Regions from separate parts of the Streptomyces sp. NBC_00354 genome, predicted to be linked through region 1. Evidence: riboswitches for the same ligand, from Rfam matches in the RefSeq annotation. Region 1 holds a riboswitch; each other region holds the start of a gene.

Evidence for each region. Region 1 has a riboswitch for cyclic di-AMP ahead of OHT74_RS07570 (LysM peptidoglycan-binding domain-containing M23 family metallopeptidase). Riboswitches for the same ligand answer to the same signal wherever they lie in the genome.
Region 2: linked by a shared signal. The riboswitch ahead of OHT74_RS10450 (M23 family metallopeptidase) and the one ahead of OHT74_RS07570 (LysM peptidoglycan-binding domain-containing M23 family metallopeptidase) in region 1 are both predicted to bind cyclic di-AMP.
Region 3: linked by a shared signal. The riboswitch ahead of OHT74_RS23405 (transglycosylase family protein) and the one ahead of OHT74_RS07570 (LysM peptidoglycan-binding domain-containing M23 family metallopeptidase) in region 1 are both predicted to bind cyclic di-AMP.

The regions. Positions count from the first base shown of each region.
Region 1 covers NZ_CP107983.1:1,639,135-1,648,955, reverse strand. The annotation lists gene OHT74_RS07580 (aspartate aminotransferase family protein) at 1-1,245, shown strand, start outside; gene OHT74_RS07575 (tyrosine-protein phosphatase) at 1,291-2,112, opposite strand; cyclic di-AMP (ydaO/yuaA leader) riboswitch at 2,424-2,600, shown strand; gene OHT74_RS07570 (LysM peptidoglycan-binding domain-containing M23 family metallopeptidase) at 2,603-3,595, shown strand; gene OHT74_RS07565 (SGNH/GDSL hydrolase family protein) at 3,764-4,549, shown strand; gene OHT74_RS07560 (MBL fold metallo-hydrolase) at 4,730-5,929, shown strand; gene OHT74_RS07555 (ATP-binding protein) at 6,181-8,142, shown strand; gene OHT74_RS07550 (roadblock/LC7 domain-containing protein) at 8,178-8,606, shown strand; gene OHT74_RS07545 (DUF742 domain-containing protein) at 8,633-9,022, shown strand; partial or broken gene OHT74_RS07540 (GTP-binding protein) at 9,000-9,584, shown strand; gene OHT74_RS07535 (GAF domain-containing protein) at 9,722-9,821, shown strand, end outside.
Region 2 covers NZ_CP107983.1:2,385,074-2,394,894, forward strand. The annotation lists gene OHT74_RS10435 (bifunctional acetate--CoA ligase family protein/GNAT family N-acetyltransferase) at 1-795, opposite strand, end outside; gene OHT74_RS10440 (HPr family phosphocarrier protein) at 981-1,262, shown strand; gene OHT74_RS10445 (GntR family transcriptional regulator) at 1,429-2,094, opposite strand; gene OHT74_RS10450 (M23 family metallopeptidase) at 2,296-3,090, opposite strand; cyclic di-AMP (ydaO/yuaA leader) riboswitch at 3,104-3,262, opposite strand; gene OHT74_RS10455 (M16 family metallopeptidase) at 3,447-4,814, opposite strand; gene OHT74_RS10460 (M16 family metallopeptidase) at 4,835-6,184, opposite strand; gene OHT74_RS10465 (DNA gyrase/topoisomerase IV subunit A) at 6,420-8,876, shown strand; gene OHT74_RS10470 (restriction endonuclease) at 8,978-9,821, shown strand, end outside.
Region 3 covers NZ_CP107983.1:5,100,270-5,110,090, forward strand. The annotation lists gene OHT74_RS23375 (YfhO family protein) at 1-1,391, opposite strand, end outside; gene OHT74_RS23380 (SurA N-terminal domain-containing protein) at 1,584-2,210, shown strand; gene OHT74_RS23385 (nucleoside triphosphate pyrophosphohydrolase) at 2,272-3,297, shown strand; gene OHT74_RS23390 (globin domain-containing protein) at 3,318-4,526, opposite strand; gene OHT74_RS23395 (cytochrome P450 family protein) at 4,657-5,931, shown strand; gene OHT74_RS23400 (LysM peptidoglycan-binding domain-containing protein) at 6,034-7,056, shown strand; cyclic di-AMP (ydaO/yuaA leader) riboswitch at 7,339-7,510, shown strand; gene OHT74_RS23405 (transglycosylase family protein) at 7,513-8,214, shown strand; gene eno (phosphopyruvate hydratase) at 8,534-9,820, shown strand.

The DNA of each region.
Region 1 (9,821 bases):
GGCGCACACTTCTGGGACGCGGACGGCAACGACTACCTGGACATGCTGGCCGGGTTCGGCGTGATGGGCCTGGGCCGCCACCACCCGGTGGTCCGCCAGGCCCTGCACGACGTCCTGGACGCACAGCTCGCCGATCTGACCCGCTTCGACTGCCAGCCGCTGCCCGGGCTGCTGGCGGAGAAGCTGCTCTCGTACAGCCCGCACCTGGACCGGGTCTTCTTCGGCAACAGCGGCACCGAGGCCGTGGAGACCGCCCTGAAGTTCGCCCGGTACGCCACCGGGCGAACGAGGGTTCTCTACTGCGACCACGCCTTCCACGGGCTGACCACGGGTTCGCTCTCGGTCAACGGGGAGGGCGGGTTCCGGGACGGCTTCGCGCCGCTGCTGCCCGATACGAAGATCGCCCTCGGGGACCTGGCGGCCCTGGAACGGGAGCTGAAGCGGGGCGACGTCGCCGCCTTCGTCGTCGAGCCGATCCAGGGCAAGGGCGTGCTCGCGGCCCCGCCCGGGTTCCTGCTCGCGGCGCAGGAGCTGCTGCACCGGCACAAGGCACTGCTGATCGCGGACGAGGTGCAGACGGGGCTCGGCCGGACCGGCGAGTTCTACGCGTACCAGCACGAGCCGGGCGTGGAGCCGGACCTGGTGTGCGTGGCCAAGGCCCTGTCGGGCGGCTATGTGCCGGTCGGCGCGACCCTGGGCAAGGACTGGATCTTCAAAAAGGTCTATTCGTCCATGGACCGGGTGCTGGTGCACTCCGCCAGCTTCGGATCCAACGCGCAGGCGATGGCGGCCGGGCTGGCGGTGCTCTCCGTCATGGACGACGAGTCGGTGGTCGCGAACGCCCGCGCGATGGGCGACCTGCTGCGCGGCCGGCTCGCGGCGCTCGTGGACGAGTACGAGCTGCTCCACGAGGTACGGGGGCACGGCCTGATGATCGGCATCGAGTTCGGGCGGCCGTCCTCGCTGGGGCTGCGCAGCCGGTGGACCATGCTCCAGGCGGCCCGCAAGGGGCTCTTCGCCCAGATGGTCGTGGTGCCGCTGCTGCAGAAGCACCGGATCCTGACGCAGGTCTCCGGCGACCATCTGGAGGTCATCAAGCTCATCCCGCCGCTGATCGTGGACGAGCGGGACGTCGACCGGTTCGTCGGCTCCTTCCGCGCGGTCATGGACGAGGCGCACGGCGGGGGCGCACTGATGTGGGACTTCGGCAGGACGCTGGTGAAGCAGGCCGTCGCCGGCGGCTGACGGCCTGCTCCGCTGCCCGGTTTCCCGGTCGGGCTGTCGGCCGGGTTATCGGTCGAGCAGCTGCTCCCGCAGCCGGCCGAGGGTCTCGGGCGTGAGTCCGAGGCCCTCGGCGAGGTACCGGTCGACCCCGCCCCAGTGCTCGTCGATGGTGTCGAAGGCGGCCGTCAGGTACTCGGCGCGGGCGTCGAAGAGCGGGGCGAGCAGCTCCATCACCTCGGGGGAGCGGGCCTCGGGGGCGTCGCTGGTACGGCGCACCCGGTAGCGGCGGTGCGGGGCGTTGGACTCCAGGTAGTCCGCCACGATCGCCTCGCGCTCGACGCCCAGCGCGATCAGGGTGACGGCGATCGACAGGCCGGCCCGGTCCTTGCCGGCCGCGCAGTGCATGAGCGCCGGAATGCTGTCCTCGGCGAGGGCGTGCACGACCCGGCCGTGCTCGGCGGTGCGGTGCTCGATCATCGAGCGGTACGAGTTGGCCATCCGGGCGGCGCCCTTGCCCTCGCCCAGGATTCCGCGGAGCTGCTCGAGATCGCCGCCGCGGACCATCTTCCAGAATTCCTTGCCGTCGGCCGGATCCGACAGCGGGATGTTGACGTTCCGCACGCCGGGAAGCTCGACGTCGAGTCCCTCGAGGGCGTGGTCGGCGCCGTTGCGGAAGTCGAAAATCGTGTGGAGGCCGAGCGATGCGAGGAATTCTGCATCGGTTTCGGTGGCATGTGCCAGATGTCCGCTACGGAACAGTTTTCCTGGCTTGACCCTCCGCCCGTCGGCGGTCGGCAACCCGCCCACATCGCGGAAGTTGCGCACTCCGGCCAGCTCCGGCTCCGGAACGGGCTCCGTCCGCGGGGACTGGGGTATCTGCTGGGTCACGGGAACTCCTCCGCGTCGTCGTGAGATGTCCGAATTGCGCTACTTGAGGCCAACTTGCCGTCACTGGAGGCGAGATCGGGCGCAGCCCCGTGAGGCAGATCATACGGTGACCGTGAGTGCCTGATCGTCGAAGTCGAAAGGCCCGGCCGGGGCGGTTGTTGGCGGCGGGGAATGGACGGAGGGTGACCGGAATTCCGTCGAACTCCCCGTCCTGTGAATCCGTCAGGAAATTCGTGGCTTGTTCCGTGTGGCTCAACTCGATTACCTTCGCGATCGATCCGGATGGACCGCCGAATCCTGCCGCCGTCCGGAAACCGCACCCGACTATTCACGCGCGCGGCAGGAGCGGGGGAACCAGGTAAGCCGCTGTTCCCGATCTTTGTATCGGCGCAGCTCGGGGTGAAGCCGTACATGTTCCGTTCATGTGCGGCCGGACATCTCCAGTCCGAACCCGACAGCTCACCTCGCAGGCGACGGAGAGGAATTCGCCATGCCTGCAAAGGGTAAGCACCGCCGTCCCAAGTCCCGTTCCGTGGCGCGCGGCTTCGCCGTCGCAGGCACCGGTGGTGCGGCCCTCGCACTGCCGCTGCTGGGTGCCGTCGGCGCCCAGGCGGCCGGTGCCCCGGCCGTCGCCCCCGCCGCGGCTCCCGTGCAGGCCCCGCAGGTTCCGGCGGCGCTGCAGGCCGCGCCCGCCGCTGCCGCGCAGTCCGCGCCGGCCGTCTACACGGTCGTGCCGGGCGACTACCTCTCCAAGATCGCCCAGGACCGCCACCTCTCGGGCGGCTGGCAGCAGCTGTACGCCGACAACCGCGAGGCCGTCGGCACCAACCCGTCGCTGATCCACCCCGGGCTGAAGCTGACCCTCGGTGCGCAGGGCGAGGCGGCTCCGGCCGCGCAGGCTCCGGCCGAGAAGTCCGCTCCGGCTCCGGCGAAGAAGTCCTCGGCCTCGCCCTCGCAGGACAAGGGCTCCGCGGACGTCGCGCCGGCCCCTGCCGCCCCCGCCCCCGCGGCCGCAGCCGCCGCCGCGCCCGCCAAGAAGAGCACCGCCGCCAAGTCCGCCGCCGGTACGGTCAGCGCCGCCGGCTTCGTCGCCCCCGTCGGCGGAGGGATCTCCACCCAGTACAAGACCCCCGGCGCCATGTGGTCCAGCGGCTACCACACCGGTGTCGACTTCATCGCGAGCTCCGGCACCACCGTCCGGGCCGTGGGCGCGGGCACCGTGGTCTCCGCCGGCTGGGCCGGCGCGTACGGCAACGAGGTCGTCATCCGGCACGCGGACGGCAAGTACTCCCAGTACGGCCACCTGTCCCAGCTCTCCGTCTCGGCCGGCCAGAGCGTCACCGGCGGCCAGACCCTCGGCCTCTCCGGCTCCACCGGCAACTCGACCGGCCCGCACCTGCACTTCGAGATCCGCACCGGGCCGTCCTACGGCTCGGACATCGACCCGCTGGCCTACCTCCGCACCAAGGGCGTGAGCATCTGACGGCTCCCGCCGTCGGACAGAGGCAACCGGACTCGTGAGGCCGGGACCCGAGGGGGGTCCCGGCCTCACGCCCTGTTATTCCGTACCGACCAGGTGGTATAGATCACGGTCCGTCAACCCCTGCCTACGGTGGCGTAGGTCACGCGCCGGGGTGAAAGATGTGTTCTCGTGGCAGCGACGAAGACGACACTCAAGACCATCGGCTCGTACGCGGCGATCGGGGACAGCTTCACCGAGGGTGTGGGGGACCCGGGACCCGGGGAGACCTTTCTCGGCTGGGCGGACCGGCTGGCCGTACTCCTGGCCGATCAGCGCGAGGAAAACGAATTCCGGTACGCGAACCTGGCCGTGCGGGGGCGCCTCCTCGACCAGATCGTGGCCGAACAGGTCCCCCGGGCCAAGGAGCTCGCACCTGACCTGGTGAGCTTCTGCGCCGGCGGCAACGACATCATCCGGCCCGGCAGCGACCCGGACGACGTGGCGGAGCGGTTCGAGGCGGCCGTCGCCGACCTCACCGGAGCCGTCGGCCACGTCATGATCACCACCGGCTTCGACACCCGCGGCGTGCCGGTCCTCAAGCACCTCCGGGGCAAGGTGGCCACGTACAGCGCCCATGTGCGTGCCATCGCCGACCGCTACGACTGCCCGGTGCTCGACCTCTGGTCGCTGAAGTCCGTACAGGACCGGCGGGCTTGGGACGACGACCGGCTGCACCTCTCGCCCGAGGGGCACACCCGGGTCGCGCTGCGCGCCGCCCAGGTGCTGGGGTTCGAGGTGCCGGCCGACCCCGACCAGCCGTGGCCGCCGCAACAGCCGCGCGGCTCGGTGGACGTGACCCGGGACAACATCCAGTGGGCACGGGAGTACCTGGTGCCGTGGATCGGGCGGCGGCTGCGCGGGGAGTCCTCCGGGGACCACGTGGAGGCGAAGCGTCCGGACCTGCTGCCGCTGTAGCCCGGCGCAGGAGGGGCGGAGTGACGGGGCGGCGGGGTAGCCGAGTAGGAGAAGGGGACGGGGCAGGAGGACGGGGGCGCGCGGCGGAATCCTTCGGGGCCGGTGCGCGTTGGCATGGTGATAGACCGGAAACCAGTACGGCCTCTCACGCCCATCCGTCCCACCCTCCCAGGAGGCGCTTTGACCGGCTCCCGTCCCCTGCGTCCACGGCTGCGTGCCCTGCGGCCCGAAGCCTTCGGCGCGGATCCGTCCGGCGCACGCCTGGAGCGGATCCAGCGCTCGCCGAACTTCGCCGACGGTGTCTTCCAGAACCCGGTCGGGGCCCGGACCAGGCCTTCCGGCTCCATGATGGAGTTCGCCAAGATCTACTTCCACAAGGAGCAGCGGATCCGGCGCAACCCCGGAGCTCCCATCCCGGTCTACCCGACGACTCTCGCCGAGCTGGCGAAGCCGCCAGTCAGCGGGTTGCGCCTGACATGGATGGGGCACTCGGGCGTACTTGCGGAGATCGACGGGCGGCGGGTGCTGTTCGACCCGGTGTGGGGTGAGCGGTGCTCGCCCTTCCCGTTCGCCGGGCCCAAGCGGCTGCACCCCGTACCCGTACCGCTGGCCTCGCTGGGGCCGGTCGACGTCGTGGTGATCTCGCACGACCACTACGACCACCTCGACCTGCCGACCATCAAGGAGCTGGCCGGTACGGACACGGTCTTCGCCGTCCCGCTCGGCGTCGGCGCCCACCTGGAGCGCTGGGGGGTGTCGCCGGACCGGCTGCGCGAGCTCGACTGGAACGAAGGCACCAAGATCGCGGGACTCTCGCTGACGGCAACGCCGGCCCGGCACTTCTGCGGGCGCGGCCTGCGCAACCAGCAGAACACCCTGTGGGCCTCCTGGGTCGTCGCGGGCGACGAGCACCGGATCTTCCACAGCGGCGACACCGGCTACTTCCCCGGGTTCGGGGAGATCGGCGCCGAGCACGGCCCCTTCGACGCCACGATGATCCAGATCGGGGCCTACTCGGAGTACTGGCCCGACATCCACATGACCCCCGAGGAGGGCATGCGCGCCCACCTCGACCTCCAGGGTGGGATCCCCCACGGCACGATGCTGCCCATCCACTGGGGCACCTTCAACCTGGCCCCGCACCCGTGGGACGAACCCGGCGAGGGCACCGTGACCGCGGCCGAGGCCACCGGCGCGGCGATCGCGCTGCCGATCCCGGGCCAGCCGTTCGAGCCGGGCGACGCCGGTGCCCCGAGCGAGCCGTGGTGGCGCCCGTTCGTGGCGTCGGCCCCGCCCATGCCCGCCACACCGTCCCGCCCGGTCGCGATCGCGCGTCCGCCGGCCGCGGCGCACGAGGAACCGGAGGCCGTCGGCTCGTAGCGCGTGTCCGCCGGGCGCCGCTCCGGAGCAGCCGCCGGCACGGGGTGGTGCGTCGCGTACGGCGGCTGCGAACGTGCGCCCCCGGCGGATTCGGGCTGCCGTACGAGCGCTCCATCGGGAGCGGGAAGCAGCCCGGGCAAGTTCCCCAACTGGCTGTCAGGGGCGGGATCGTGCGGTCTAGCGTGGGTATCCGGTGATCAACACCGGGCCCCGGAACCCCCGGGGGCCCGGGCCCCACGTAGAGGACGCCGATGTCCGGACTCCGCGCCGCCCGCCACGCCCCGTCGAGACACGCCGTCACCGGTCCCGGCCGGCAGATACGCCCCCAGCTGCTCCGCGCCTCCCTGCTGCCGGCGCTCGCCGCGGCGCTCAGCGGAGCCGCCGCGGTGATCTTCACGCTGCAGCTCGGCGGGGGCGCGGGGGAGCGGGACGCCCGGCTGTGGCCGGTCCTGGCCGGCTGCGCCCTGCTCGTCGTCGGCGCACTGGCCGCCGCCCTGCTCGGGGCCCAGCGCTCCGCCAAGGCCGTCCGGGACCGCTGCGAGGCCCTGCGCCGCTCCAGCGTGCGCGGACGCCAGGAGCTGCGGACCGCCGCCGAGCGGCTGGAGCGGGGCGAGCCGCCGGTCCGCCCGGTCCGCGGCGGCCCGACGGGACCGCCGCCCGGCAGCGACCCGGATCGGGTGGACGAGTTCTGGCTGCTCTCCCAGGAGCTGCGCGGCGCCCGCGAACAGGCGCACACCACCCTCGTACGGCTGGCCGGGCCGGCCGCGCCGTCCGACAGCGACCGCAAGGTCGAGGTCTTCGTCAACCTCGCGCGCAGGCTCCAGTCCCTCGTGCACCGGGAGATCTCGCTGCTCGACGAGCTCGAGGACACGGTCGAGGACCCCGACCTCCTCAGGGAGCTCTTCCACGTAGACCACCTCGCCACCCGGATCCGCCGCCACGCCGAGAACCTGGCCGTGCTCGGCGGCGCCGCCTCCCGGCGCCAGTGGACCCGGCCCATCGACCTGAGCGAGGTACTGCGCTCCTCCGTCGCGGAGGTCGAGCAGTACACGCGGGTCAAGGTGGTACCCCCGGCGGGCGGCACCGTCCGCGGCCACGCCGTCGCCGACGTGGTGCACCTGCTGGCCGAACTCGTCGAGAACGCCACCGTGTTCTCGGCCCCCGACACCGACGTGGTGGTGCGCGCCGAACGGGTCACCGCGGGCATCGCCGTCGAGGTGGAGGACCGCGGGCTGGGCATGCCGGCCGCGGAGCAGCACCGGATGAACGCGCTGCTCGTCGACCCCGACCAGATCAGCGTCCGGCATCTGCTGGCGGACGGGCGGATCGGCCTGTTCGTCGTTTCGGCGCTGGCCCGCCGGCACGGGATCGCCGTCGAGCTCAAGTCCAACATCTACGGCGGCGTGCTCGCCGTGCTCGTGCTGCCGCAGGAACTGCTGGGGGCGGAGGCGCCCAGCGCCGCCGACGCGCTCGGGGGCTCCCGGGCCACCTCGTGGGGGACCGGGGAGGGAGGCGTCATGCCCCCGCTGGAGCCCGTACGGGTGGCCGTGCCACAGCCGAAGCCGGAGCGGCAGGTGCGACCGGAGCCGGAGCGGCAGCCGCGACACGAGCCGGCCCCGCGACGGGAGCCGCAGCCGCAGCCCCGGCGGGAGCCCGAGCCGGCTGCCGCGCGGCTGCCGCAGGCGGCACCGACGTGGGCGGCTCCGCCCGCGCCGCGCCCGCACACGCGTACGCAGCCCGGGGCGGTGCGCCAGGAGACGGACCGCTGGGAGCCGAGGGAGACGCCGGCCGCCGAGACGACCCTCGACCTGGGCATGGACCTGGGTCTGGGTCTGGGTCCGGACGTGACGCAGGGCCGGACCCCGGGCATGGGCCCGGCCGCGGGGACATCCGCGGGGACATTCGCGGCGACATCCGTGGGGACATCCGCGGGGCTGGACGGTCGCGAGCCCGTGCCCCCGGCGCCGGTCCCGGCCCCGGCGCCCGTGTCCCCGCCGCCCGTACCCATGACGGTGTCCGTACCGGCCGCCCGGACGGACCCGGACCGGCCGCCCCTGCCCCGCCGCCGGGCCCAGCACCACCTCGCCCCGCAGCTGCGGGACGCCCCCGCCCCGCGGCGGGCCGACGCACCCGAACAACCCGTGCACGACCCGGGTCTGATGGCCGCCTTCCAACGGGGCTTCGGCCTCGCCCAGTCGGAGAGCCAGCCATGACCCCGACCTCTCACCTCAGCAAGGAGCGCACCACCATGGGCGGCGAAGCGGCGACGAAGACCGGTCGGCTCTCGGATCTCGACTGGCTGCTCGGCGGCCTGGTCCAGCGGGTCCCCTACACGCGCAGTGCGGTACTCCTCACCGCGGACGGGCTCGTCACTTGCGTGCACGGCCTCGACAACGACAGCGCCGACCACCTGGCGGCACTGGCGTCCGGGCTGTACTCGCTCGGACGGAGCGCCGGATCCCGGTTCGGGGACGGCGCGGAGGTCCGGCAGGTCGTGGTCGAGCTCGACTCCGCGCTCGTGTTCGTGTCGGCCGCCGGAACGGGCACCTGCCTGGCGGTCCTGGCCGACCGGGAGGCCGACGCGGGCGTGCTCGGCTACGAGATGGCGATGCTCGTCAAGAGCGTCCGGCCGTACCTGGCGGCCCCGCCGCGGCGGCCCGCAGGCGACCCGGAGTGATGCGCGCCGCCCGCGCCACGTACGGCATGGGGGTCCCGCGCGACACGCCCTGGCTCGACGACTCGGCGGGCCGGGTGATGCGCCCGTACACGGCCAGCGGCGGGCGGACCCGGTCCGCCGTCGCACTCGACCTGCTGTCCCTGGTGACCGCGACGGGGGTACGCCCGCGCGGTCCCCTCGGCACGGAGCACACGCTCGCGCTGCGCCTGTGCGCGGGCTCCGTGGCCGTCACCGTCGCCGAGGTGGCCGGACAGCTGCGGCTGCCGGCGGTGGTGGTGAAGGTGCTGCTGTCCGACCTGATGGAATACGGGGCCGTCACGGCGCAGGCGCCGCGGTTCCCGGGCGGCGGGTACCTCGCCGCCGACGACCAGAACCTGCTCCGGGCGGTGCTCGATGGCCTACGCCGACGACTGTGACACCCGCCGCGCCGCCGTCCTGCCCGCGACGCTGAAGATCCTTGTCGCGGGCGGTTTCGGGGCGGGCAAGACGACCTTCGTGGGCGCGGTGAGCGAGATCGAGCCGCTGTGCACGGAGGAGCTGCTCAGCGGGCTGAGCGAGGGCCCCGACCCGCTCGACGGGGTCGAGGCGAAGACGTCGACGACCGTCGCGCTCGACTTCGGCCGGCTCACCCTGGACGAGCGGCACGTCCTGTACCTCTTCGGCACGCCGGGGCAGCAGCGCTTCTGGTTCCTGTGGGAGGAGCTGTGCGCGGGCGCGCTCGGCGCGGTGGTGCTCGCGGACACCCGCCGGCTCGCCGACTGCTTCCCGGCCGTGGACTTCTTCGAGCGGCGCGGCATCGGGTTCATCGTCGCCGTCAACGAGTTCGACGAAGGCCACCGCTACACCGCCGGCGAGGTCCGCGAGGCGGTGGGGCTCGGGCCCGAGGTGCCCGTCGTGCGGTGCGACGCGCGGCTGACGAGCTCCGGGACGGGGGCCCTGGCCGCGCTGGTCCATCACCTGCTCTTCACGGCGGCGGCGGACAGATCGGCGAGGTCGGCGATTTCAGCGAACGCAGTGAACTCAGGGAGCTCGGTGAACGCACCGAATTCAGCGATTACAGCGACTTCAGCGACTTCAGCGACTTCAGTGAAGTCTTGGGATGGGGGGAACCCGCGATGACGTACTTCGAGTCGACCGGCCACCTGCTGCTCACGCCGGTGGACCGGGAGGCGCCCGCACGCACGGTCCGGCTGCGCGAACTGGGCCTGGGGGAAC
Region 2 (9,821 bases), 750 kb from region 1:
GCCGAGCGCGCGGTAGGCCCGTACGCCGTCCAGCAGGTCGGTGGTGACGGCCTCGTTCACGGCGTACAGGTGGCCTTGGAAGCCGCCGTCGCGCAGGTTCCGCAGGGCCGCCGCGCCGACTCCCCCGCCGGAGCGGCTGACTCCGATCACCGCCACCGAACCGGGGGCCAGCAGCCGCTGCACGGAGCGGGCCTCGGCGCGCTGCTCGCGGGCGCGCTGCACGGCCAGGGACTCTGCGGTGGGTTCGAGGTCGAGGGTGAGGTGGACGGAGCCGTCCTCGAAGCTGCGCTTCTGCTGGTAGCCGACGTCGGTGAAGACCTTGATCATCTTGCTGTTGGCGGGCAGCACCTCGGCCGCGAACCGGCGGATGCCCCGCTCCCGGGCGACCGCGCCGATGTGTTCGAGGAGGGCAGAGGCGACCCCGCGGCCCTGATGGGCGTCCTGGACGAGGAAGGCCACCTCCGCCTCGTCGGCGGGGGCGGAGGCGGGCCGGCCGTCGGGGCCGATCCGGTCGTAGCGGACGGTGCCGATGAACTCCTCGCCGATGGTCGCCGCGAGGCCGACCCGGTCCACGTAGTCGTGGTGCGTGAAGCGGTGCACGTCGCGGTCGGACAGCCGGGGGTAGGGCGCGAAGAAGCGGTAGTACTTCGACTCGTCGGAGACCTGCTCGTAGAAGCTGACCAGCCGGCCCGCGTCCTCCGTGGTGATGGGCCTGATCCGGGCGGTGCCGCCGTCGCGCAGGACGACGTCCGCTTCCCAGTGGGCCGGGTACGAGGGGTCCGACGCGGTGGTCATGCGGCGATCTTAAGGCCAGGACAGGCCGGACAGCCCCTGCGCGGCGCGCGAGGCAAGTAGGGGCAAATGAGTGCAAGCTGGGGTAGGTCGAACGGCGGAGGATCCGGGCCGAAGGTCGGTCGGAGCATTCGAGGCGTCGTGAGAGACTGGTCTAGACAACCGTAAGAACCCTGAAGGGCATCACCATGGCAGAGCGCCGCGTCAACGTCGGCTGGGCCGAGGGCCTGCACGCTCGTCCCGCCTCGATCTTCGTCCGCGCGACGACCGCTTCCGGCGTCCCGGTGACCATCTCGAAGGCCGACGGGAACCCCGTCAACGCCGCGTCCATGCTCGCGGTGCTGGGCCTGGGTGCCCAGGGCGGCGAGGAGATCATCCTCGCGTCCGACGCCGAGGGCGCCGAGGCGGCGCTGGACCGCCTCGCGAAGCTGGTCGCCGAGGGTCTCGAGGAGCTCCCCGAGACCGTCTGACCCTTCGGGTTCGCCCCGGGCATGTGACGAAGCCGCGGCCGCCGGAATTCCGGATGCCGCGGCTTCGCCGTTTTCAGGAATTCCATCGTCCGCGCCGGGCGAGCGCGAATGCACTGCCAATGTGCCGTGAATTAGGCCGCCGCTCCACATTAATACGCGCTATTTGTTAATGCGGACCGCTCGCCATGTTTACGGGATGTTGCGAAGTCCTCACGCGCAGACGGTGCGCCCCGGCCGCCCGGTCCGCGTGGATCGCCGTGAGCGCCCGCGCCCGCTCGGCGTCCCCGCGCGCCAGCGCGTCCACGATCGCCCCGTGCTCCGCCCAGGACTCCACGGGCCGGGCCGGCGCCTCCACGGCGTACATCCACGCGATCTTGTGCCGCATCTGCGTGAGCAGCGCGATCAGCCCGGGGCTGCCGGAGGCCTGGGCGAGCGTCTCGTGGAACCAGCCTCCCAGGGACCGCAGATCCTCCCCTTGACCCCGCCTGGCCCGCTCCTGGCCCAGCCTGACCAGCCCGCGCAGCACCTTGAGGTGGGCCTCGGTCCGCCGGCGGGCGGCCCGGGCCGCTGCCAGCGGCTCGATCAGCATCCGCAGTTCCAGGAGGTCGGCCGCCTCCTGCTCGGTGGGCTCGGCAACGCAGGCACCCGCATGCCGCCGGGTGGTGACGAAGCCCTCGGACTCCAGGGTCCGCAGCGCCTCACGGACCGGGACGCGGGAGACCCCGTACCGGCGGGCCAGCAGCTCCTCGGTCAGCCGGCCGCCCGGCTCGAAGACTCCGGAGACGATGTCGTCGCGGATTGCCGTGCATACCGCGTGCGCAGGAATACGCAAGTCCGGACCTCCGCCTATTTCCGACTGTCGACGCCATTGCCGCGACCGTGCTGGGATCGTACTGGGACTCTATTGCAACACGCGATGTTTTCCGAGCGCAGACGGAAATCGCGAATATTTACAGCCACAATGCGGCCGCTTGCGGCCACAACGCGAAGGCCCCGGCTCGGGGAGCCGGGGCCTTCGGTGAAGTGCTGCGGGTCAGACGTCGACGCCGTGGTTGCGCAGGTACGCGACCGGGTCGATGTCCGAGCCGTACTGGGAGCCGGTGCGGGCCTCGAAGTGCAGGTGCGGGCCGCTGGAGTTGCCGGTGGAGCCCGACAGGCCGATCTGCTGGCCCGGGGTGACCTGCTCGCCGACGGAGACGCTCAGCGAGGTCATGTGGCCGTACTGGGTGTAGGTGCCGTCGTTGTGCTTGATGACGACGTTGTTGCCGTACGCCCCGCCCCAGCCGGCCTCGACCACGGTGCCGGAGCCCACCGCGTGCACCGAGGTGCCGGAGGCCGCGTGGAAGTCGATGCCGGTGTGGCTGCCGGAGGACCACATGCCGCCGCCCGCGTGCCACTGGGTGCTGATGTAGGAGCCGTCGACGGGGGCGACGAAGGTGTTGAGGCGCTTGCGCTCCTCCTCGCGGGCGGCGCGCTCGGCGGCCTCGCGCTCGGCCTTCGCCTTCTCCTCGGCCTTCTGCTTGGCCTCGGCGGCGCGCGCCGCAGCGTCGGCCTCCGCCTTCGCCTTGGCGGCCGCGGCTTCTGCCGCGTGCTCCTGGGCCTCGGCCTGGGCCTCGATCTGGACGGGAAGGTCCTCGGCCGTCACGACGGCGTTCAGGCCGGTGTCCTCCATGGAGGGGGCCTTGTCCGACGCGGCGAACGCCGGGCCTGCGAGGGAGCCGACGACACCGGTGGTGGCGAGGGCGGCGATGCCGGCGTAGCCGGCGGTCTTGCGGCTCAGACGACTGGAACCACGGTGCTTACCGGCGGCACGACTGCCAAACGCCATGAAGGGGCTGATCCTTTCCTTCCTTCTCGCCTACCGGGTTAGCTGACGGGTTCGGAGCAGGAAGGTCTCCTACGGGCCCCCTCTGACGAGGCGGTCCGATTCACCCCAGGGACACATGTGGGTCCCCGGCTCCCCAGGCTCGCGCCTGACGGGGACTCGGCGATCGCTGCCCGGTGCCGCGGATGCGGCGCGTACAACTGACGGACAGCACGGCCGACGCTAGGCGGATCATCAGTCAATCGCCAAACAGACACGCCTTTTTGTTGCGTACGCCACACCGCATACAAGCAACCTCTCCACTAAACAGACAAAAGGGGCTCCGGTGGACAAGCCGCTGGAGCCCCTTGGGATGTCCGTCAGTTGGTGACGACGGTGACCTCACCGATCCCGAGCGCCCGCACCGGCGCCTCGATCTGCGAGGCGTCGCCCACCAGCACGGTGACCAGGCGGTCCACCGGGAAGGCGGCCAGGACGGCCGACGTCGCCTCCACCGTGCCCGTTTGGGCCAGCTGCGCGTACAACCGGGCCTGGTAGTCGTCCGGGAGCTCCTGCTCGACCTGGTCGGCGAGCGTGCCGGCGACGGCCGCGGCCGTCTCGAACTTCAGCGGGGCCACGCCCACCAAGTTCTGCACCGCCACGTCCCGTTCGGCGTCGGTCAGGCCGCCCTCCGCGAGGGTGCGGAGCACCTTCCAGAGGTCGTCGAGCGCCGGGCCCGTGTTGGGGGTGTCCACGGAGCCGCTGATGGCGAGCATCGAGGCGCCCTTGCCGTCGGCGGTGGAGCGCAGCACCTGGCCGAAGGAGCGCACGCCGTACGTGTACCCCTTCTCCTCGCGCAGCACCTTGTCCAGTCGCGAGGTGAGGGTGCCGCCCAGGCAGTACGTGCCGAGCACCTGCGCCGCCCAGACCCGGTCGTGCCGGTCCGGCCCGATCCGGCCGATGAGCAGCTGCGTCTGGACCGCGCCGGGCCGGTCCACGATGACCACGCGGCCGCTGTCGTCGGCGGTCACCGGCGGCACCGGGAGCGCCGCGGCGGTGTTGCCGGTCCAGGTGCCCAGGGTGTCGGCCAGTACGGCGTCCAGGTCGATGCCGGTCAGGTCGCCGACGACCACCGCGGTGGCGGTGGCGGGGCGTACGTGGGCCTCGAAGAAGGCACGCACGGCCGCGGAGTCGATCCGGGCGACCGTCTCCTCCGTGCCCTGGCGCGGGCGGGACATCCGCAAGGTGGCCGGGAAGAGCTCCTTGGAGAGCTGCTTGGCGGCGCGGCGCTGCGGGTTGGCCAGCTCGTGCGGGATCTCGTCGAGCCGGTTGCGCACCAGCCGGTCGACCTCGCTGTCGGCGAAGGCGGGCGCGCGCAGCGCCTCGGCGAGCAGGCCCAGCGCCTTGGCCAGCCGGGAGGCCGGGACCTCCAGGGAGACGCGCACGCCCGGGTGGTCGGCGTGCGCGTCGAGCGTGGCGCCGCAGCGCTCCAGCTCGGCCGCGAACTCCTCGGCGGAGTGCTTGTCGGTGCCCTCGGACAGCGCGCGGGCCATGATGGTCGCCACGCCGTCCAGGCCCTGGGGCTCGGCGTCGAGCGGCGCGGCGAGGTTGACCTCGACGGCGACGACCTGCTGGCCGGGGCGGTGGCAGCGCAGCAGGGTCAGCCCGTTGGACAGCGAGCCCCGCTCGGGGGCCGGGAAGGCCCAGGGCCGGGCCTGGCCGGCCTGCGGCTGCGGGTGGAAGGTCATCGTGACGGCTGCGGTGTCGCTCACTGCTCCGCCCCCTCGTTCTCGTCGTTCTCGTCGGCCCCGTCGGCCTCTGCCGGGAGCGGCTCGTACACCAGCACCGCGCGGTTGTCGGGGCGCAGTCGGGCCGCGGCCACGGCCTGCACCTCCTCGGCGGTGATGTCGAGGACCCGCTGGACGGCGCTGAGCGCCAGCTGCGGGTCGCCGAACAGTACGGCGAAGCGGCAGAGTTCGTCGGCGCGGCCGGCCACCGTGCTCAGCCGGTCCAGCCACTCGCGCTCCAGCTGCGCCTGGGCGCGCTCCATCTCCTCGGCCGTCGGGCCCTCGGCGGCGAACCGCGCGAGCTCCTCGTCGACGGCCGCCTCGATGTCGGGCACCTCGACCCCGCTGGAGGTCTTCACGTCCAGCCAGCCGAGCGAGGGCGCGCCGGCGAGCCGCAACATGCCGAAGCCGGCCGCGACCGCCGTCTGGTCGCGGCGTACCAGGCGGTTGTGCAGCCGGGAGGACTCGCCGCCGCCCAGGACGGTCAGCGCCACGTCGGCGGCGTCGCACTCGCGGGTGCCGTCGTGCGGGAGCCGGTAGGCGGCCATCAGCGCGCGGGCCGGAACCTCCTCGACGATCTCCTCGCGCAGCTCCCGGCCCATGATCTCGGGCAGCGTGCCGTCGCGCGGCGGCTGCTTGCCGTCGTGCCCGGGGATGGTGCCGAAGTACTTCTCGACCCAGGCGAGCGTCTGCTGGGGGTCGATGTCACCGACGACCGACAGCACCGCGTTGTTGGGCGCGTAGTTCGTACGGAAGAAGGCGCGGGCGTCCTCCAGGGAGGCCGCGTCCAGGTCGGCCATGGAGCCGATCGGCGTGTGGTGGTACGGGTGGCCCTCGGGGTACGCCAGGGCGGTCAGCTTCTCGAAGGCCGTGCCGTACGGGACGTTGTCGTACCGCTGGCGGCGTTCGTTCTTGACGACGTCGCGCTGGTTCTCCATGGACTCGTCGTCCAGGGCGGCGAGCAGCGAGCCCATCCGGTCCGCCTCGAGCCAGAGCGCAAGCTCCAGCTGGTGGGCCGGCATGGTCTCGAAGTAGTTGGTGCGCTCGAAGCTGGTCGTGCCGTTGAGCGAACCCCCGGCACCCTGGACGAGCTCGAAGTGGCCGTTGCCGGGTACGCTCGCCGAGCCCTGGAACATCAGGTGCTCGAAGAGGTGAGCCAGACCGGTTCGCCCCTTGACTTCATGGCGCGAGCCGACGTCGTACCAGAGGCAGACCGCGGCGACCGGGGTCAGGTGATCCTCGGAGAGCACCACGCGCAGGCCGTTGGCCAGCCTGTGCTCGGTCGCTGTGAGGCCGCCGGAGCCGGCCTGGGCTGTGGCCGTGTGACCCATGGGCATGTGGTCCCTTCGATCGCGATGCAGAGATTTCCGTCAGACCTGCCACTGTATGCAAGCGCGTCGGGGACCGGAGAAGTTCCCGGCTCAGACCTGGGTCGGAGTCGGCGTTGTCGGTGCCTCGGGCCACAATGGTCCGCGACAACCCCCGTCAGCCCCTCTCGCACCACCCGCCAGACCACCCGCAAGACCCCCAGCACACCTTCTTTCTTGGTTAAGGAGCCGCGCAGCGATGGCCCGCCGCAGCACGAAGACCCCGCCGCCGGAGGATTTCGAGGAGAAGATCCTCGACATCGACGTCGTCGACGAAATGCAGGGCTCCTTCCTCGAGTACGCGTACTCGGTGATCTACTCCCGCGCCCTGCCCGACGCCCGCGACGGCATGAAGCCGGTACACCGGCGCATCGTCTACCAGATGAACGAGATGGGCCTGCGCCCCGACCGCGGCTACGTGAAGTGCGCCCGCGTCGTCGGCGAGGTCATGGGCAAGCTGCACCCGCACGGTGACGCGTCGATCTACGACGCGCTCGTGCGCATGGCCCAGCCCTTCTCGATGCGGCTGCCCCTGGTCGACGGCCACGGCAACTTCGGCTCGCTCGGCAACGACGACCCGCCGGCCGCGATGCGTTACACCGAGTGCAAGATGGCGGACGCCACGTCGCTGATGACGGAGTCGATCGACGAGGACACCGTCGACTTCACCGCCAACTACGACGGCCAGGAGCAGGAGCCGGTCGCGCTGCCCGCGGCGTACCCGAACCTGCTGGTGAACGGCGCCTCCGGGATCGCGGTCGGCATGGCCACCAACATGCCCCCGCACAACCTGGGCGAGGTCATCGCGGCCGCCCGCCACCTGATCCGCTACCCGCAGGCGGACCTGGAAGCGCTGATGCGCTTCGTGCCGGGTCCGGACCTGCCCACGGGCGGCCGGATCGTCGGCCTCTCGGGGATCAAGGACGCCTACGAGAACGGTCGCGGCACGTTCAAGATCCGCGCGACGGTCGCGGTGGAGAACGTGACGGCCCGCCGCAAGGGCCTGGTCGTCACCGAACTGCCCTTCACGGTCGGCCCCGAGAAGGTCATCGCGAAGATCAAGGACCTGGTCGGCTCGAAGAAGCTCCAGGGCATCGCGGACGTCAAGGACCTCACGGACCGCTCGCACGGCCTGCGCCTGGTCATCGAGATCAAGAACGGCTTCCACCCGGAGGCCGTGCTGGAGCAGCTCTACAAGCTGACGCCGATGGAGGAGTCCTTCGGCATCAACAACGTCGCGCTGGTCGACGGCCAGCCGCTGACGCTCGGCCTCAAGGAGCTGCTCGAGGTCTACCTCGACCACCGCTTCGAGGTCGTGCGCCGCCGCAGCGAGTTCCGCCGGACCAAGCGCCGCGACCGGCTGCACCTGGTCGAGGGCCTGCTGGTTGCCCTGATCGACATCGACGAGGTCATCCGGATCATCCGGGACAGCGACAACTCGGCGCAGGCGAAGCAGCGGCTCATCGAGCGCTTCTCGCTGAGCGAGATCCAGACCCAGTACATCCTGGACACCCCGCTGCGCCGGCTCACCCGCTTCGACCGGATCGAGCTGGAGTCCGAGCGCGACCGCCTCACCGGCGAGATCGACGAGCTGACCGGGATCCTCGAGTCCGACACGGAGCTGCGCAAGCTGGTCTCCACGGAACTGGCGGCGGTCGCGAAGAAGTTCGGCACCGAGCGCCGTACGGTCCTGCTGGAGTCGGCGGGGACGGCCGTCGCCGCGGTTCCGCTGGAGGTCGCGGACGACCCGTGCCGGGTCCTGCTGTCCTCCACGGGCCTGCTGGCGCGCACCGCCAACGGCGAGGCGCTGCCGGAGGAGGAGGGCGGCGCCCGCGCTAAGCACGACCTGATCGTCTCGCAGGTCGCCGCGACCGCCCGGGCCGATGTCGGCGTGGTCACCTCGTACGGGCGCCTGCTGCGGCTGTCGGTGATCGACCTGCCGCAGCTGCCGGACACCCACGCCGCGCCGAACCTGGCGGGCGGCGCCCCGGTCGGGGAGTTCCTCTCCGGGCTGGAGGCGGACGAGAAGGTGATCTGCCTGACCTCGCTGGACGAGTCCTCGCAGGGCCTGGCCCTGGGCACCGAGCAGGGCGTGGTCAAGCGGGTCGTGCCGGACTACCCGGCGAACAAGGACGAGCTGGAGGTCATCACCCTCAAGGAGGGCGACCGGATCGTCGGCGCGGTCGAACTGCGCACGGGCGAGGAGGACCTGGTCTTCCTCACCGACGACGCCCAGCTGCTGCGCTACCCCGCGGGCCAGGTGCGCCCGCAGGGCCGCCCGGCGGGCGGCATGGCGGGCATCAAGCTCGCCGAGAACGCCAAGGTGATCCACTTCTCGGCGATCGACCCGGCGCGCGACGCCGTGGTGTTCACGGTGGCGGGCTCGCAGGGGACGCTGGACGACTCGATGCTGTCCGGAAAGCTCACCCCGTTCGACCAGTACCCGCGCAAGGGCCGGGCCACCGGCGGCGTGCGCTGCCAGCGGTTCCTGAAGGGCGAGGACCTGCTGGTACTGGCCTGGGCCGGCAACGCACCGGTCCGCGCTGCCGCGGCGAACGGCAGCCCGGCCGAACTGCCGGCCGTGGACCCGCGCCGCGACGGCTCGGGTGCCGCGCTGCCCGCGGTCGTCGCCGCGCTGGCGGGGGGCGTGCTGTAGGACGTACGGCGGCGTTCGGGTGGTGCGACCGGGGGGACGTACCACCCGAATGCCGACTAGTGTTTTCCCTCCGGGTGTTGGTGGGGGGGAGTACACAGCTGATGAGTCGTCGGTCGGGCGGATTGATCGGGGACTGGGCCGAGGCCCAGCGCCGGCAGCAGCAGACACAGCTGATCCAGCAGCGGGAGGCCGAGCGCCGGCAGCACTCCTACGAACGGGACCGGCAGCGGGCCCACGAACGCGACGCGAACCGGAGCCACCGGCAGTACCGCGAGGCCGAGGCCCTACGGCGCACCGCGCAGTTCGACGCCGAGGTCGACGCCCTCAAGGGCCTGTTGGTCGCGGGCTGCCGGGCACCGGCGTTCCGGATATCTGCCCTGGCCCGGTCCGAGCAACTGGAATCCTTCGACCCCGGGGCCCTGGCGCAGCCGGTGCCGATGCCACGCATCGACCAGTTCCAGCAGCAGAGCAGCGGCTGGACGCTCGGGTCGAGCCACCGGGCCCAGGCGGAGCGGGAGGCTCACGCCCGGTACACCCAGGCCTGGCAGGCCGCGAACGCCGCGGAGGCGCAGCGGCAACAGCAACTGGCGGCGTACCGGCAGCAGTACGACCGGTGGGCGGAGCAGCAGCTCGCCGGGGTGCGGGCGCACAACAGCGGGCTCACCGAGCTGGCCGGCGCCCTGCGCTCGGGCGACGCGGAGGCGGCGGTGGAGTACTTCTCGGCCGCCCTGTACGCCTCGACGGCCTGGCCCGAGGCGCTGCCCAGGCAGGTGGCGGCCGCGTACGACCCTGCGGCCCGCCAGCTGGTGCTGGACTGGGAGCTCCCCGGGTACGCGGTGGTGCCGGAGGCCAGGTCGGTGCAGTACCTGCCGAGCACGGACCAGGACAGGGTGAAGCCCCGCCCGGTCACGGAACGGCGGGCGCTGTACCGGGACCTGCTGGCGC
Region 3 (9,821 bases), 3.5 Mb from region 1:
GGGTAGTCGTCCAGGCCGCCCAGCTTGCCCTTGTGCCCGAACGCAGTCGTCGCCGCGGCCTGGCCGACCAGCACCAGCGCCAGCACCCCGGCCGCCGGGAGGACCAGCCTGCGGTGGCGCAGACACCACCAGGCCCCCGCCGCGAGCGCCAGCCCGCCACAGAACAGAGCGAACCCCCACGTCGTCGCCAGCGTGCTGCCGCTCGCCGCCACGGCCGCCGCGGCCAGCACCGCCGCCCCCGCCGCCAGCGCCCGCGGCCCCGGCGGCCCGGCCGTCGCCAGCCCGGTCCACGCGGCGATCACGGCCACGCCGGCCAGCACGAACGTCTGCCGGTACGGGCTGCCGTTCGGGGTCGCGAACACGTGCCAGGCCAGGTGCGTCGGCGTCCACTGGAAGGAGAGCAGGACGGCCGCCGTCAGCCCCGCCCACCCCAGGCGGGCGGGCGTCGGCACCGCCCGGTGGAACGGCAGGGCCGCCACCAGCAGCAGCGTCCCCGTACCCACGAAGAGCGCCGGCGAGGAGAAGGAGTACGTCGCGGGCAGGACCCGCGCGAACAGGTCCGGCCAGGACACCGGCGCGAACTGCCGCGTCCACCCCGGGTACGCCTGCTTCGAGCTCAGGAAGAGGGGGAGCAGCACCGGGGCGGACACCGCGATGCCCAGCAGGGTCGTCCCCGCGCCACGGACGAGCACCCGCAGCCGGTCCCGTACCCCCCGGCGGGTCAGCACCACCTGCAACAGGAGCACCAGCGCGGCACCCAGCGTCGCCATGTAGGCCGTGTAGAAGTTCGCCGTCCAGCACAGCGCCACCACGAGGACGGCGACCGCCGGCCGGCGCCCCCGCAGCGCCCATTCACCCGTCAGACACAGGAGCGGGAACGCGATCAGCCCGTCCAGCCACATCGGGTTGTACGAGGCCTCGATCACCGACCAGCCGCACAGCGCGTACGAGGCCGCCAGCAGCCCCGCCGCCCACCACGGCCCGCGGTGCAGCGTGCGCAGCAGCCAGGCCATCGCCGCCGCCGCGGCGGCCATCTTGAGCACGGTGACCACGTACACGGCGAGGTCGATGTCCTCGCGCGGGAACAGGGCGACGAGCACCGCGAACGGGCTCGAGAGGTAGGTGCCGACGTCGGGCAGGAAGCTCGTGCCGTAGCCGGACTGCCAGTTGAGCAGCAGCCCGCCCTCCGCGCGCCCGTGCAGGAGGTCCCACAGGTGGGCGTGGAAGGGGACGAACTGGTTCCCGAGGTCGTTGATGCTGCGGTGGCGGTGCCCGTACGGGAACACGCGGGCGGCCGCGTCCCCGGCGCACACGGCCACCGCCGTGATCAGGGCGGCGAGGGCCGAGCCGTGCAGGCTCCGACGGCGCGGCGAGCGGTGCGGTGTCGACATGGTGGGCCGACTTTGGCAGCGCCGGTGGACCAAAGGGTTGCCGCCGGGTGGCTGTGACATCAACAGATGCGCACCCCGACACCCCGGGAATCGTTGGTCGAACCGGTGGCTCGGATCAGCTTGACTGCATACCATCGATCACCGCACGGCCCTTGTGCACCGACGCACAATCTCCCGGCCCTGGAGGCTCCTTTGCACCGTCGCACAGCGCTCTCCGTCTCCGCCGCCCTGCTCGCGGCGGCCCCCCTGCTGTCCGCCTGCTCGGGTCAGGCCCGCCCCGGCACCGCGGCCGTCGTCGGCGGCGAACGGATCACCACCTCCGCGCTCCAGGCCCAGGTGGGCGACGTCCGCGCGGCGCAGAACGAGTCCGGGCCGACCGCCGCGCAGCTCATCCAGGCCTCACCCGGCCTGGAGCGCGTCAAGCTCAACAAGATGATCCAGACCGTCGTCCTGGAGCGCGCCGCGAAGGAGGCGGGCGTGAGCGTCGGCGAGAAGGAGGTCCAGGACTTCCGCAAGGCCCAGCTGGAGAAGGCCGGCGGCAGCGAGAAGCTCGCCGCGGCCGCCCTCGAGCAGGCCCAGCTGGCACCCGGCCAGCTCGACGCCGACGCCCGCTTCAAGCTGCTGCGCGACAAGCTCTTCGACCACTACGGCAGCCAGGACAAGGCGGTCGAGAAGCTCGCGTCCGCCGCGAAGGCGCTGCACATCGAGGTGAACCCGCGCTACGGCGTCTGGGACGCGCAGCAGATCGTGCTCGGCGACCAGGACACCCCGTGGATCGTCCAGCGGACCCGGCCCGAGCAGGCCCCCGCCGGAGCCTGAGCCGCCCGTCCGGAGGTAGGTTCGGAGGGTGAATGACCACGCCGCCGAACCCGCCCCCGCCGTGCCCGCCGCCGATCCTGCCGCTGCCGACGACACCGGCGCCGGCCGGATCGTCCTGCTGACCGCCAGCCACCGGGTCGCCCCCGGCCTGCTGTCCTGGCCGGCCTGGCAGACCCTGCACGCCGCGGACCGGGTGCTGTGCGCCGACCCGGGCCACCCGCAGCTGCCGTACCTGCGCGAGGCGGGCGTCGAGGTCGCGCACGAGACCCCGGACGCGCACGCGCTGGTCGAGGCCTGCGCCGGGGGCCGCACGGTCGTGGTGATCCCGGGCGGCGAGGGCGACCAGCGGCTCACCGACGGACTGGCCCGGCTCGCCGGCTCCGGCCGCGTCGACATGCCCGACCTCGAGCTGCTGCCCGGCTCCTACGATCTGCCCGGCGCCCGCCTGCTCGACCTCGTCCAGGTGATGGACCGGGTCCGCCGGGAATGCCCCTGGACCTCGCGCCAGACCCACGAGGGACTGGTCAAGTACGCCACGGAGGAGGCGTACGAGCTGGTCGAGGCCATCGAGGACGGGGACCGGGAGGCGCTGCGCGAGGAGCTCGGCGACGTACTCCTGCAGGTCGTCTTCCATGCGCGCATCGCCGAGGAAGGCCGTCCCGGCGACGGGGCCGAGCCGTTCTCCATCGACGACGTGGCCGGCAGCCTCGTCGAGAAGCTGATCCACCGGCACCCGCACGTCTTCGGGGACGCGGACGCGCAGACCCCGGAGGACGTCAGCGCGCACTGGCAGCGCACCAAGGCGGTCGAGAAGCAGCGGGAGTCGGTCACCGACGGGATCCCGCTGGGCCAGCCCGGTCTCGCGCTCGCGGCCAAGCTCGCCGGCCGGGTCCGCACGGGCGGCGTGGCCGTGGAGCTTCCCCGCGGCGAGGGCATCGGGTACGAACTGCTGGAACTGGCGGCGCGCGCCGAGGCGGCGGGCGTCGACCCGGAGACCGCGCTGCGCGCCGCGGCCCGCGTCTACCGGGACGCGATCCGCGCCGCCGAGGGCATCGGCGAGGGCATTGGCGAGGACGTCGGCGAGTAGCCCGCGGCAGAAGACGGGCCCTACCGGGGCGCGCGGCCCGACGGGTTGTGCCAGTGCGGGGCGGGGCGGCTCAGGAACCACTCCCCGAAGCCCAGGGGCCGGCCGTTCGGGCCGTGGCCCGTGCCGGCGGCGGGTACGGAGTCGTGCAAGATCCGGCCGGGGAGGGCGCCGAGTTCCCGGAGCAGGTACGCGGTCTCGTCGATGAACGGCGGCGGGCCGCTGAGGTAGACGTCCTGGTCGGGCCAGAGCGCCCGGTGGCCGAGCGCGGTCGCGAGCCGCCCGGTGGCCTCGTTGCGGTGCTGCCCGGGGGCGGGCGTGATGTAGGTGACGCCGAGCCAGCCGAAGGCGGCGGCGTACTCGTCGATCAGCGGCCGGTCGTAGAGGTGGGCGGCGTCCCGCGCGACGACGAAGAGCCGTACGTCCTGGTCGGGGGGCTGCCCGGCGAGCTCCTCCAGCATGGCCCGGATCGGTGCCCAGCCGGTGCCCGCCGCGATGAAGCTGACCGGCCGGTCGGCGCGGCGGAAGGTCAGCTGCCCGCCGGCGGCGCCGAGCCGCAGCATCTCGCCGGGCCGGGCCTCGCGGACCAGGGCGGTGCTGAGCCGGCCGTGCTCGATGCGGCTGACGTGCAGGTCGAGGGTGCCGTCCGGGCGCGGGGCGTTCCCTATGGAGTACGTGCGCCAGGTCGTCGGGACCCGCTCGCTGCTCACGCTCACGTACTGGCCGGGGAGATAGGGGAACGGGGCGTGCGGGCGCAGCGTCAGCACCCCTATGTCCTCCCCGTACTGGAGGTGGCGGACGATCTCGGCGTCCCACCACGGCGGGTCCTCGCTCGCGGCGGCTCCTTCCATCATGGCGTCGGCGACCACCTGGTACGCCTCGGACCAGGTCTTCTCCACGCCCGGGGTCCAGGCCTCGCCGGAGGTCCGGGCGAGCGCGGCGAGCAGGCTGGAGCCGACGGCCGCGTAGTGCTCGGGCCTGGCGAGGAACTTGCGGTGGTCGCGGCCGAGGTCGTGGAGATAGTCGTGGAGATAGGGGAGGAGGCCCTCGTCGTCCATGTGGGCGACCACGTGGGTCAGCGCGGCGAAGAGCCGGTCGCGCTGGCGTTCCATGTCCTCGGCGGAGGCCGGGAAGAGCTCACGGATCCCGGGGTTGTGCCAGAAGAGGTGGGAGTAGAAGTACTTGACCGCGTGCTCGGCCCTTCTCTCCACCACCGCGAAACTGCTCTTCAAGATCCTCGCATCCACAGAACCGAAAGTAGGAGGGCCGGGGAACCCGAGGTCAAGCGATGGCGGATCTACGGACAGCCGCGGCGAACGACCCATATGGGATGGCGGCCGGCCCGCGGGATACGGTCAGCGGGTGCACGAGCCGACCTCCGCAGCCCCCGAAGACAGCACTCCTCCCCAGGGTCCGACCCTGTTCGACTGGGAGTTCGCGACCGATCCGTACCCGGCGTACGCCTGGCTGCGCGAGCACTCCCCGGTGCACCGCACCAAGCTTCCCAGCGGGGTCGAGGCCTGGCTGGTCACCCGGTACGCCGACGCCCGCCAGGCCCTCGCGGACCAGCGGCTCAGCAAGAACCCGGCGCACCACGCGGAGCCGGCCCACGCCAAGGGCAAGACCGGGATCCCGGGGGAGCGCAAGGCGGAGCTGATGACGCATCTGCTCAACATCGACCCGCCGGACCACACCCGGCTGCGGCGGCTGGTGTCGAAGGCGTTCACCCCGCGCAGGGTGGCCGAGTTCACCCCGCGGGTGCAGGAGCTGACCGATCACCTCATCGACCAGTTCGTGAGCAAGGGGGAAGCGGATCTCATCCACGAGTTCGCCTTCCCGCTCCCCATCTACGCCATCTGCGAGATGCTCGGCGTACCGCGCGAGGACCAGGACGACTTCCGCGACTGGGCCGGGATGATGATCCGCCACGGCGGCGGCCCGCGCGGCGGGGTCGCCCGCTCCGTGAAGCAGATGCGGACCTATCTCGGTGAACTCATCCACCGCAAAAGGGATGATCTGGGCAATGACCTCATCTCCGACCTGATCCGCGCGAGCGACCACGGGGACCACCTGACGGAGGCCGAGGCCACGGCGATGGCCTTCATCCTCCTGTTCGCGGGTTTCGAAACCACGGTCAATCTGATCGGTAATGGGGTACATGCCCTTTTCATGAACCCGGATCAGCGCACCCGTCTCCAGGACTCCCTCGCCGCCGGTGAGAGCGGCCTGCTGGAGACCGGCATCGAGGAGCTGCTCCGCTACGACGGCCCCGTGGAGCTGGCCACCTGGCGCTTCGCCACCGAGCCGCTGACCCTCGGGGGCCAGGACATCGCAGCCGGCGATCCGGTGCTCGTCGTCCTCGCCGCGGCCGACCGGGACCCCGAGCGGTTCGTCGATCCGGACACCCTCGACCTCTCCCGCACCGACAACCAGCACCTCGGTTACGGGCACGGCATCCACTACTGCCTGGGTGCTCCGCTCGCACGACTTGAGGGGCAGACCGCGCTTGCGACTTTGCTGAAGCGTCTGCCGGATCTGGAACTTGCTGTTCCGTCCAACGAGCTTCGCTGGCGCGGGGGTCTGATCATGCGTGGCCTGCGCACTCTTCCCGTCAGGTTCACAGCCCGAAACATCTGAAGGGCGCCTGACCGTAAGTCAGCCCCCGTCAAGAGTTGTTACTAGCGTGCTAAGACGGCTAGGTTCTGCCGTTACCCAGCCGTTATGCGAAAGGTGCAGCTCATGCGTTCCGGGAACGGCCGCCACAGACGCCCCCGCCAGGTACCCGCGATAGTCGTCACCGCCGGAGTCACCGGTTCCGCCTTGGCCCTGCCGCTGCTCGCCGCCACCGGCGCGAGCGCGGCGGACACCTCCACGTGGGACAAGGTCGCCGAGTGCGAGAGCGGCGGCTCCTGGAGCGCCAACTCCGGCAGCGGGTCGTACGGCGGACTTTCGTTCACGCAGGAGCAGTGGAACTCCTCGGGCGGCCTCGACTTCGCCGAGCGCCCCGACCTCGCCAGCCGTTCGCAGCAGATCGCCGTCGCCGAGCGGGTGCTGGGCACCCAGGGCCCCCAGGCGTGGGGGCAGTGCTCGGAGTCTGCCGGGCTGACCCAGCAGGCCCCCGCCGCGACCGTGGACCCGGGCCTGCCCGGCACGCTCGGCCCCGTCGCCCCGAGCCCCTCGCGCCCGGACCACTCGGTCCCGAAGGGCGGCTCCGGAGCGAAGGCACTGGACTTCGGCGCCCCGACCCCGACTCCGGCCCCGGACTTCACGCTCCCGCCGGCGCCGCTCGCGCCGAACAGCGGACTGCCCGTCATGCCCGACCCGGACGTGCCGTCCACGTCGCCGACCGCCCCGGTGCTCCCGGGCGACCCGACCGCGAACCCGGGTACCCCCACGGCCCCGACGACGCCCACCGCGCCGACGACCCCGGGGAACCCGGCGGACCCGAAGGCTCCGGGCGTCCCGGCCGACCCCAGCGCCCCCGCGGCCCCGGGTGCCCCGGGCGCCTCCACCGACCCGAGCGCCATCCCGGACACCTCCGGCAACGGCAAGCACCGTGGTACGCCCGCCCTCGAGCTGCCCGTCGCATCTGAGGGGGCGTCGGCGCCCTCGTACACGGTCCAGGCGGGCGACAGCCTGGCCACCATCGCGTCTGCCAAGAAGCTCAAGGGCGGCTGGAACGCGCTCTACCACGCCAACGAGCAGGTCATCGGCGATGACGCCGATCTGATCAAGCCCGGCCAGAACCTGGATCTAAGCTAGGAATAGCGGCACTTCGGACACCCATAAAGAGCTGAATGTCCGTTATCCGCAAGTGAGACATGTGTCTCTTCCGGTCAACTGGCGTGTCCCGCCTGGAGCCTTCCGCAAACCCCGTCCTCACCTGCGCAAACGGCCGTAAAGGGAGCGCAAGTAGGGGCCGTTTCTCCCCGGTGTTCCTCGTTGAACATCGGGGAGAGACCTGCCTACCTTCTGAGTCGCCCGCCACCGCGGGCTCCTTCGACCGCATCGCCGAATCCTGCCGGCGGCCGGAGGGAACAGTCGTCGCGTAAAGCGCCGAAGGCAGGAGCGGGGGAACCAAGGTAGGCGCCGGGACCGGCCGTTGAGAGACGGTCACGGAAACGGCTAGGGGTTAAGTCGTGCGCCTCGTCGCACGGCCGGGCACTCATCAGCCCGAACCCGACAGCTCACCTCGCAGGCGTCGGTGAGGAGAACTCCATGCTGCTTTCCGGCAAGGGCAAGCACCGCCGCGCCACGGCCATTCAGCGGACCACCCGCATCGTCACGCTCGCCGGCGTCGCCGGTGTCGCCGTCGCCGCCCCGCTCATGGCGGCCGGCTCGGCCTCCGCCGCCACCTCCACGGAGTGGGACCGCGTCGCGCAGTGCGAGTCCGGCGGCAACTGGTCCATCAACACGGGCAACGGCTACTACGGCGGCCTGCAGTTCTCGTCCTCCACCTGGGCCGCGTACGGCGGCAAGGCGTACGCCGCGCAGGCCAACCAGGCCTCCAAGTCGCAGCAGATAGCCATAGCCGAGAAGGTCCTCAAGGGCCAGGGCAAGGGCGCGTGGCCGTCCTGCGGCGTCGGCCTCTCCAACTCCTCCTACACCGGCGGTGGTACGACCGACACCCCGAAGAAGACGGAGCAGAAGACCGAGACCAAGAAGACCCAGCCGAAGAAGACCGAGCCGAAGAAGGAGACGAAGCGCTCCGAGGCTCCGACGACCCGCTCCGAGCGCTCCGAGGCCCCGGCCCCGAAGACCGGCAACGGCTCGTACGAGGTCAAGCCCGGCGACACCCTGGGCACCATCGCCGAGGCCAACGGCGTCAAGGGCGGCTGGGAGAAGCTCTTCGAGCTCAACAAGGACATCGTCTCGGACGCCGACCTGATCTTCCCGGGTCAGAAGCTGAAGCTCAGCTGAACCCTGCCGTAACAACTGCGGCAGCGAGCACAACACGCAGCATCCCCACCGCCCGGCGCGTCTCCCCCCACGCGCCGGGCGGCGGCGTTTGTCCGGCCCGAGCCCCTCCTGTTCCCCTCCCGGTCCCGCCCCGGACCGGGCCGGGACCCCCCTTGGTCAAGAGTCCTATGTACCGGAAGGCGGGTATTCGGGCCCTTTTTCGTCCCAGGAGGCGGGCGGTCGGCTGGCCGAGTGCCCGGAGCCGGTTAGGCTCTAGTCGGCGGGGCCATCCCACGGCCTGACATGCCACCGCACACCCAGCGTCACATCCCAGAAGGAGATGCTCGTGCCGTCCATCGACGTCGTCGTAGCCCGGGAAATCCTGGACTCCCGAGGCAACCCCACGGTCGAGGTCGAGGTGGGCCTCGACGATGGCAGCACCGGCCGTGCTGCAGTTCCGTCCGGCGCCTCCACCGGTGCATTCGAGGCCATCGAGCTCCGTGACGGTGACCCCAACCGTTACTTCGGCAAGGGCGTCGAGAAGGCCGTCCTGGCCGTCATCGAGCAGATCGGCCCGGAGCTCGTCGGCTACGACGCCACCGAGCAGCGTCTGATCGACCAGGCCATGTTCGACCTGGACGCCACCGACAACAAGGGCTCGCTCGGCGCCAACGCCATCCTCGGCGTGTCCCTCGCCGTCGCGCACGCCGCGTCCGAGGCCTCGGACCTCCCGCTCTTCCGCTACCTCGGCGGTCCGAACGCGCACCTGCTGCCCGTTCCGATGATGAACATCCTCAACGGTGGGTCGCACGCCGACTCCAACGTGGACATCCAGGAGTTCATGATCGCCCCGATCGGCGCGGAGTCCTTCTCCGAGGCCCTGCGCTGGGGTGCCGAGGTCTACCACACCCTCAAGAAGGTCCTGCACACCAAGGGCCTCTCCACCGGCCTGGGCGACGAGGGCGGCTTCGCCCCGAACCTGGAGTCCAACCGCGCCGCGCTCGACCTCATCGTCGAGGCCATCAAGCAGGCCGGCTACGTCCCCGGCAAGGACATCGCGCTCGCGCTCGACGTCGCCGCGTCCGAGTTCTACAAGGACGGCAAGTACGAGTTCGAGGGCCAGTCCCGCTCGGCCGCCGAGATGACCGAGTACTACGAGGAGCTCGTCTCCGCGTACCCGATGGTCTCCATCGAGGACCCGCTGTACGAGGACGACTGGGCCGGCTGGAAGACCCTCACCGACAAGCTGGGCACCAAGGTCCAGATCGTCGGCGACGACCTCTTCGTCACCAACCCGGAGCGCCTGGCCCGCGGTATCGAGGAGGGCTCCGCCAACGCCCTGCTCGTCAAGGTGAACCAGATCGGTTCGCTGACCGAGACCCTCGACGCCGTCGAGATGGCCCAGCGCAACGGCTTCAAGTGCATGATGTCGCACCGCTCCGGTGAGACCGAGGACGTCACCATCGCCGACCTCGCCGTCGCCGTGAACTGCGGTCAGATCAAGACCGGCGCCCCGGCCCGCTCGGACCGCGTCGCCAAGTACAACCAGCTGCTGCGCATCGAGGAGATCCTCGACGACGCCGCGGTGTACGCGGGCCGCTCCGCCTTCCCGCGCTTCAAGGGCTGAG